4 regions of the Salinicoccus sesuvii genome follow, and region 2 is predicted to be linked to each of the others. Evidence: riboswitches for the same ligand, from Rfam matches in the RefSeq annotation. Region 2 holds a riboswitch; each other region holds the start of a gene.
What was found. A riboswitch is a leader RNA that binds a small molecule or an ion and turns the genes downstream of it on or off. The one in region 2 is predicted to bind S-adenosylmethionine.
Positions count from the first base shown of each region.

Region 1 (2,205 bases), on a different contig from region 2:
CAGCAAGCATCTGGCCACCATAGGGAATAAGACCTTGGAAAGCGGCGGCGAATATATCAAGCAAGCTCGCGGATTTCCTACGATCGACACCGTATTCATCGGCGATGTCTTTCGCTAGCGGTCCGGTAATGATGATGGATATCGTATTGTTGGCTGTACTCAAATCTGTTGCACTGACGAGTGCGGCGATACCAAACTCGGCACCTTTCTTGGAACGAATTCTACTCGTAATGAAATGCAGCAAGTAATCGATGCCACCGTAGTGTTCTATCAACGCAATCAATCCACCAATCAGTACTGCGATGATGGCGATATTCTGCATATTACCGATGCCTTCGCCAGCAGCTGCGACGAGAGAAGTGAAAGTATACGATCCATCAAACAGGCCGATGAGCCCGGCGAAAACGGTGCCTCCAATCAGAACAATGAGAACGTTGACACCCATCAATGCGATGGCCAAAACAGCAAGGTAGGGCAGTACTTTGATGAGATTGAATTCTAGGTCAGTTGGCGGTGTAGTAGATTGCCCTGAAGTAATGAACCACAGAATGACAATCGTCACAAGCGCACCTGGCAAAACAATGAAGAAGTTCGTTTTAAACTTGTCGACCATTCTGACTTCTTGAGATTGTGTGGAGACGATGGTGGTATCTGAGATGACTGACAAGTTGTCACCAAACATCGCACCGCCGATGACCGTCGCGATGGCCAATGCGAGCGGCAATTCGGTTTGCTCGGCTATACCAATGGCGATGGGCACCAAAGCGACGACTGTCCCTGTGGACGTTCCCATGGATATGGATATAAAGCAGCAGATGATGAACAATCCGACGAGTAGCAGGTTGCTCGGCAACAGTGACAAACCAAGGTTGACAGTCGATTCGACCGCTCCCATATTCTCAGCGACTTGTGAGAATGCTCCGGCGAGCAAGAAGATGAGCACCATCAGCATAATATTCTCGCGTCCTGCGCCTTTAGTGAGTATGGAAATTTTTTCGTTCAAGCGCTCTTTCGGTTTCAGCACCATCGCGACGATGATGGAGATGAAGAGTGCCACAGTGATCGGCATGGCACTGAAGTCTTGAGCGGCGATACCGGTCCCAATAAATAGGGCAACGAAGACGAGTAGGGGGAATAGAGCAAGTGCACTGCCCCGATTGATGTTTTTCATGAGTTATGCCTCCAACGAATGTATCCAGAGAAATAAAAAAGCCCACTTCATAAAGAAGAGGGCAGCAATCCATCTCTTCTTATCTTTCAAGCACTAGGCTTCTGGAATTGGCACGGGGCTCATAGAGCTGCTGCCGAGGCTTCGAAGGGCCAGTCCCTCCACCTCTCTGGATAAGAATCATTCAATTTAAATTTAAAACAAACTTTACCGCCTTTATGCGCTTATGTCAATGAGAAATAAAGAGCCTTCATAATATTAAAATTGTGTAATTATTCAATCTTTTAAAACATGCAATCTTCCTATATAATTGAAAAGCAAAATAGAACGATGGAAGGGAGCATTATCATGGAATATGCACCACAGCTGAATCTGGGTCCAAGCGACGCTCATAAGCATGTCGAAGTATTTTTAAACACAGCATGCCCATACTGTGTCAATTTCTTTCTGGCAGCCCATGAAACACTTATGCCGCGAGTCGAAGCGGGGGACATCAGATACACCATCAAACACTACGATAAGCCTAAAGTCAGACTGCTTCATGGCACAATCGCAAATCTCTATATCGACTACAACCAGCCGGAACAGGCATATATGCTTCTGCATACCCTTTTCAAAACGCAACAAGAATGGCGTACATTGAGTAGCAGTGAAATTGAAAAGATGATGGAGCAGGAGTACGGGTGCAGTGAGCAGCGCAGCACAATGAACCTGAGTTTGGACATCACAAAGGAAGCATTGGAGCGTTCTGTCACAGTGGTTCCCACCGTTTTCATCAACGGTGAAAAGTTCAGCTTTGAGAGCCAGGCTCCAGTTCACGATATCGCAGAAGCGTTGGATAAAGCAATTGACTGAAATTCAATTCATTTACATACGGAGTACATATTTCTAGCATCTTCGGGTAAATTCCTATAAGAATCTACCGTTCTACCGGTACATACAGAAGAAACCTACAGAGGAGATGTTGGATGATGGCTACAGCGATTGAAATGATAGAAAAATTCCAGCAGACTTTTGCGACCCAGTACGGGTTGACG
Region 1 is NZ_JBHRWV010000001.1:311,416-313,620, forward strand. Features, by position in the region: gene ACFOJ8_RS01555 (Na+/H+ antiporter NhaC family protein) at 1-1,171, opposite strand, end outside; SAM riboswitch class I at 1,248-1,348, opposite strand; gene ACFOJ8_RS01560 (thioredoxin domain-containing protein) at 1,517-2,023, shown strand; gene ACFOJ8_RS01565 (response regulator transcription factor) at 2,140-2,205, shown strand, end outside.
Region 1: another riboswitch for S-adenosylmethionine. It lies ahead of ACFOJ8_RS01555 (Na+/H+ antiporter NhaC family protein); the one in region 2 lies ahead of metK (methionine adenosyltransferase).

Region 2 (2,205 bases):
CAGACAAGTTGATTGTCTTAGCGTAGCATCCGCCTTCAATATTAAATACCCCGTCTTCATTCCAGCCATGTTCATCATCACCGATCAGTTCTCTTTGAGAATCAGCAGAAAGTGTCGTCTTACCCGTACCAGAGAGTCCAAAGAACAGCGCAACGTCCTTGTTCTCTCCAACGTTCGCAGAGCAGTGCATGCTCATAACGCCTTGTTCAGGCAGCAGATAGTTCATAATGGAGAAAATGGATTTTTTCATTTCACCAGCGTACTCGGTTCCTCCGATTAAAATAACTCCCTTTTCAAGTGAAACGATAATGAAAGCTTCCGACTCCGTACCATCGGTCGAAGGGTCAGCTTTGAATGTCGGTGCAGAAATTACAGTGAATTGTGGCTCTATGGTGCGAGCTTCTTCTTCACTCTCGGGACGGATGAACATAGTGCGGGCAAACATGTTATGCCAGCTGAACTCATTTATGACACTAAGATCAAGACGCGTCTTTTCATCCGCGCCGGCATAGCCGTTGAAAACAAAAATTTCTTCCTTGTCTCCAAGGTGATTGATGACCTTCTCGAAAAGGTTGTCGAAAATTTCTTGTGAGATAGGCTGATTGACTTCTCCCCAGTCTACCTTATGTTCCGATACCGCGTCTTTGACGATAAAACGGTCTTTCGGGCTACGCCCAGTATACTTACCAGTCTCAGCGCGCAACGCACCCGTTGCTGCAAGCTTACCTTCTTTTCTTTCCAAAGACTTTTCAACCAGTTGAGATGTAGAAAGCTGGATATGTGAATTTTTTCTAGTTACCAAATTTTCGATAAGTCCTCTATGGTCTGTCATAATCATCGCCCCCATTTTATGTATTTTCAAAGTAGATGTAGCTTTCACGAATTAGTATAACACATTGATAAATGACGTAACATAATATTTACAAAAATAATATTCACTTGATTTGGACGCAATCATCTAGTATATTATAGTCTAAGTTATCTCTTATCAAGAGCCGGTGGAGGGAACATACCCGATGAAGCCCAGCAACCTCTTTTCTATAAAGAAAGGTGCTAAAGGATGCAGAAGTTATTCTGATCGATAAGGGGAAGAGCGGAGCCTTTTCTCGTATTATTGGGAAAAGGCTTTATTTTTTGGTAACGGGAGATAGCTAATAATCATAAAGGAGAAATATGCAATGGCAGAACGTAGACTTTTCACTTCTGAATCCGTAACTGAGGGGCATCCCGACAAAATTGCGGATCAGATATCCGATGCAATACTGGATGAAATACTAAAAGGGGATGAGAATGCAAGAGTTGCCTGTGAAACGGTTGTTAACACCGGTATGGCAATGATCGTCGGAGAAATAAGTACGAATACTTATGTTGATATACCTAAAATAGTAAGAGAAACTGTCAAGGAGATTGGTTACACCCGTGCCAAGTATGGTTATGACTACAAAACAATGTCCGTATTGACTGGAATAGATGAGCAGTCGGCTGATATTGCGCAAGGTGTCAACAATGCTGTCGAAACAAGGGAGACCGATGCCATTTCTACAGGCGCCGGCGATCAGGGTTTAATGTTCGGCTTTGCATGTAATGAAACGGAAGAACTCATGCCGTTGCCAATATCACTGGCTCACAAATTGTCGAGGCGCTTGACGCAAGTGAGAAAAGACGGAACCATAGACTACTTGAGACCTGATGGAAAGACACAGGTTACCGTAGAGTACGATGAAAAAGGCGCCGTCAAAAGAGTGGATACTATCGTCATTTCATCCCAGCATCATGAGGAAATAGAAACCGAAACGATCCGCAAAGACCTTATTGCGCAAGTGATTCAAAAAGTGGTCCCTACTGAGCTGCTAGATGAAGACACAAAATATATCATCAATCCGACCGGCCGATTTGTTATAGGGGGTCCGCAAGGGGATGCTGGTTTAACAGGCAGAAAGATCATTGTAGATACGTACGGCGGATATGCCCGTCATGGTGGTGGTGCATTCAGTGGTAAAGATCCTACAAAAGTCGACCGTTCTGCAGCATATGCGGCCAGATATATTGCAAAGAATATTGTGGCTGCAGATATCGCATCCAAATGTGAGATTCAGCTAGCCTATGCAATCGGAGTAAGTGAACCTGTGTCGATTTCAGTGGATACCTTCGGTACTTCGGACTACGGAGAATCTGATATTGTCAACGTCATACGCGAGACATTCA
Region 2 is NZ_JBHRWV010000002.1:103,783-105,987, forward strand. Features, by position in the region: gene pckA (phosphoenolpyruvate carboxykinase (ATP)) at 1-832, opposite strand, end outside; SAM riboswitch class I at 983-1,088, shown strand; gene metK (methionine adenosyltransferase) at 1,179-2,205, shown strand, end outside.

Region 3 (2,205 bases), on a different contig from region 2:
TCAAGCAGTGCACGATATAAGAGCGGTGCAATTTCAGCGAGTCTCTGCATGGATTTCAGTCCTTTCTATTCCTGTTGATTCATCGATAAATGCTTTGAGTCTTGAAATTTCCTGTGGATCTCCTTGAACATGAAGCATCAAGAATCCGAGCGGCATATCCTGAATGTATTCAATACGACCATTCAATATACTGATGTCACATTCGAAGTGACGATAGAGCTGGTTGACATAATTAGCCTCAGCGTTTTCGTTTAAAAATTTGATAGTAATGACATCCGAGCGATCATTCATTTCGATATGAGGTGGAATAGCAAAGTCGTAGATATCCTGCACGAATCCTTTTGTTACAGCATGCTCAGGATGGCTGAATATACTGTAGACGTCACTTTCTTCAACTATTTCACCGGCTGTCATCACCCCAACGCGGTCCGCAATCTCCTTGATGACTCCCATTTCGTGCGTGATGAGTACAATAGTGATACCAAGGTCCCGGTTGATTTTCTTCAATAACTTCAATATCGTCTTCGTTGTCTCGGGATCGAGTGCACTTGTTGCCTCGTCGCATAAAAGTACTTCAGGATGGTTTGCTAGGGCCCTAGCGATCCCGACCCGTTGCTTTTGGCCCCCACTTAAATTCCCGGGATAGCTGCCCGCCTTGTCACTCAATCCGACAAGCGCAAGCAATTCCTCGATGCGTGATTTCACTTTTTTCTTATCATACTTGCTTGCCTTCAGAACGAATTCAATATTCTGATATACCGTTTTTGATTCAATGAGATTGAACTGTTGGAAGATCATGCCGATCTTCTGTCTTTTCGCTCGTAGCTTCTCACTGGACAAGTTACCAAGTGCCGTGCCATTTACATTAACACTACCAGAGCTCGGAGCTTCCAATAGATTAATTAGTCTGAGCAGAGTACTCTTACCAGCACCGCTGAATCCGATAATGCCGAATATTTCCCCGTCTCCCACAGTCAGCGAAAGCCGTTTAAGCGCTTCTACTTTTCTGCCTTTAACCTCATAAGTCTTTGATACATCTTCCAATACAATGGCCATGCAATCACCCCTCTATGTAAAATAAAAAAACCATCTGCCGAAATGGCAAATGGTTTCACGGTTATCTGCCAAGCGGTCGCTTGTAGGATTTAGCACAGTACCCTCCGGGCCTGTTGCTGAAGTTTCAAAGGGCCTAATCCCTCCACTTCTCTGGATAAAAGTATTCAATTGAATGTTCATAACTCTACATGAGCAAATGAGAATTGTCAACATTCACAATATTAATTATTAGATATTTATGCTGACTGGCTGTCCAAGTTGCATCGTATACATCTTGGCATACTCCTTGCCTTTGGCAAGTAGTTCTTCGTGATTTCCGCTTTCAACTATAAGACCGCTATCAAGCAGCAGGATCTGATCTGCATGCTGGATGGTCGAAAGTCTATGAGCGATGATAAATGTCGTGCGGTTTGCACTAACGACTTTCATGGCATGCTGGATCATCTGTTCCGTTTCGGAATCGATGTTGCTCGTCGCTTCATCCAGTACCAATACTTTCGGATTGAATACCATGGCACGTGCGAATGAAATGAGTTGGCGTTCACCAAGTGATAGTGTGGATCCACGTTCTGTCAACTCAGTATGCATTCCCTCTTCCATCCGTGACAGCATCTCTTCACCGCCAACACTAGCGAGGGCCGCTCTTGCTTCTGCCTCAGAAATTTCTTCGTTGTTCAGTCTCAGATTGAAAAGTAGAGATCCGCTGTAAATGAAGGGATCCTGCAGTACAATTGACATATGATGCCGTAGAGACTGCTTGCTAAATTCTCTCGTGTCTTTACCATCGAAGAGTATCTTTCCGCGAACCGGATCGTAAAAGCGCATCAGCAGGTTGATGATTGAACTCTTACCGGATCCTGTATGGCCCACGAGTGCCACGGTTTCTCCCGGCGACACGTCGATACTAATATCTTTGAGTACTGTATGTTTATCATCATAAGAAAAGCTTACTTCATTAAATGAAATGTGTCCGCTGAAATTGCCGAGATGCTCCTCTTCTTCCGTTTCAACTTCTGCGTCTAGTAGCTCAAATACCTTTACCGCAGCAACGCGTGCCTGCTCATATATATCAAGCTGTCCAATAATATTGAATAAGGGATTGAAGAACCGTGTTATATAGTCTACAAGGATATACATTGTACCGACAGT
Region 3 is NZ_JBHRWV010000007.1:249,478-251,682, forward strand. Features, by position in the region: gene ACFOJ8_RS07045 (methionine ABC transporter permease) at 1-50, opposite strand, end outside; gene ACFOJ8_RS07050 (methionine ABC transporter ATP-binding protein) at 34-1,056, opposite strand; SAM riboswitch class I at 1,115-1,217, opposite strand; gene ACFOJ8_RS07055 (ABC transporter ATP-binding protein) at 1,285-2,205, opposite strand, start outside.
Region 3: another riboswitch for S-adenosylmethionine. It lies ahead of ACFOJ8_RS07050 (methionine ABC transporter ATP-binding protein); the one in region 2 lies ahead of metK (methionine adenosyltransferase).

Region 4 (2,205 bases), on a different contig from region 2:
CCTTCAATAATTTTAATCGGCATTAGATTGCATCCAGCCCTTTCTTAAGGTCATCCAGAATATCGTCGATATGCTCAAGACCCACAGATAATCTGATGGTCTCCGGTTTGACGCCTCCTACGAGTTGTTGTTCCTCATTCAATTGCGAATGTGTAGTGGAAGCTGGATGTATGACAAGAGACTTGGCATCGCCTACATTTGCAAGTAAAGAGAAGAGCTCCAAAGTTTCGATGAATGTCTTTCCTGCTTCATAGCCGCCTTTTACACCGAAAGTAAATATCGAAGAGGCGCCTTTTGGAAGATACTTCTCTTTAGCAGCATAATATCTACTAGACTCAAGTCCGGCGTAGTCGACCCATTCCACTTTTTCATGCTGCTCGAGAAATGCAGCAACCTTTTCTGCATTTTCTACGTGTCTTTCCATCCGGAGTGATAATGTTTCTATACCTTGTGTTAGCAGGAATGAATTGAATGGCGAAAGAGCAGCTCCTGTATCTCTGAGGAGTGTGGTTCTTATTTTGAAAGCGTAGGCTGCCGGCCCAAACGCTTCAGTAAATATCAGACCGTGATAGGATTCATCTGGTTCAGTAAGACCTGGGAACTTGCCGTTGTCCCAATTAAAATTGCCACCATCTACAATTACACCGCCAATGGAAGTGCCGTGTCCACCGAGAAACTTGGTCGCAGAGTGGACTACAACGTGTGCGCCATGCTCAATTGGTCGGCACAGGTAAGGTGTAGCAAAAGTATTATCAACAATTAGAGGGATATCATTCTTTTCAGCAATCTCCGCAAGTGCTTGTATATCTGCAACATTTCCTTCCGGGTTACCGATTGTCTCAATGAAGATGGCTTTGGTGTTATCTCTGATTTCACGTGAAACATTCTCCGGATTTTTAATATCGACTAAGGATGTTTCGATACCGAACTTTTTAAAGGTATGGGTGAAAAGTGTGTGTGTGCCACCATATAGACTCGTTGTAGAAATGATGTGATCTCCACTGTTGGTTAAAACCTGTATGGCATAAGTGATGGCCGCCATGCCGGAAGCGACACCGAGGCCAGCGACACCACCCTCAAGTTCAGCTACCCGGGTCTCTAAGGCTGCCGTTGTAGGATTCATAATACGCGTATATATATTGCCGCTATCTTGCAAGCCGAATAATTCTGAAGCATGTTTGGTGTCATCGAATACATAGGAGGTCGTCTGGTAAATAGGCAGTGCTCGAGAATTTGTTGTCCCATCAATTTCTTGTCCAGCATGAAGTTGTCTTGTTTCAAAACGGTGATTGTTAGCCATTTTACATTCCTCCAAGAACAGATTAATAAAAAAAGAGCCTACCCAAAGATAAAGGAAGACTCGCGAGTCACTCATCTTTCAGGATAATACCTGCTGGATTTAGCACCTTACTGAAAAGGTTGCTGGGCTTCGTAGGGCCATTCCCTCCGCCACTCTGGATAAGCAATTATTTAATTAAAAACTATGGTACTATGATGGAAGTAAGTTTGTCAAATACTTTTAATTTTTCAACTTTTCAAGTGGGAAGGTGAGATAGATGGATGTCTTTATTATTTTACTTATGCTTGTGACATTCGTACTATTTATTTACAGTCGACGTATGTTGGTGCAGACTAGGATAAGAATAGACGATCGTAATCGTATGAAGGAGATGCATTACGGTATTTTAAAGTATATAGAAGAAGGGAAATCGAAAGAGGAGATAATAATTTTGCTTATGAAAGATTATGGCCTAGAGAGACCTGAAGCGGACTACATGTACAGTCGGGTCGTCATAGGCTCCCAGTAGAACTTCAGTTCTCTTCCAATTGCTAATGCAGCACCCAAAGTATAGTATGGATACTGCATAGCAAAAATTTGAAAATTTATGGAGTGGTCAAGGTGTCCAATGTGAAGCAAGTCCTCAAAATAGGATTCGCCTACACCGGTGTAGTGGTCGGTGCAGGCTTCTCGACAGGTCAGGAAATATTGCAGTTTTTCACAAATAATGGAGCAGTGAGTATCTTCGCCGTTCTTCTCTCGGGGTTACTGGTACTATTTACGGGCAAGTGGACAGCAGATGTTGGATTCGATATCAAGGCCGAATCATACATTGATTCTTTGCTGAATATGTTCGGGAAGACTTTTGGACGCATCATTGATGTTGTACTTTCTTTCTTCCTCTATGGTGTAGCGGTTATTATGTT
Region 4 is NZ_JBHRWV010000009.1:147,728-149,932, reverse strand. Features, by position in the region: gene ACFOJ8_RS11315 (homoserine O-succinyltransferase) at 1-23, opposite strand, end outside; gene ACFOJ8_RS11310 (O-acetylhomoserine aminocarboxypropyltransferase/cysteine synthase family protein) at 23-1,300, opposite strand; SAM riboswitch class I at 1,369-1,465, opposite strand; gene ACFOJ8_RS11305 (hypothetical protein) at 1,557-1,808, shown strand; gene ACFOJ8_RS11300 (YkvI family membrane protein) at 1,877-2,205, shown strand, end outside.
Region 4: another riboswitch for S-adenosylmethionine. It lies ahead of ACFOJ8_RS11310 (O-acetylhomoserine aminocarboxypropyltransferase/cysteine synthase family protein); the one in region 2 lies ahead of metK (methionine adenosyltransferase).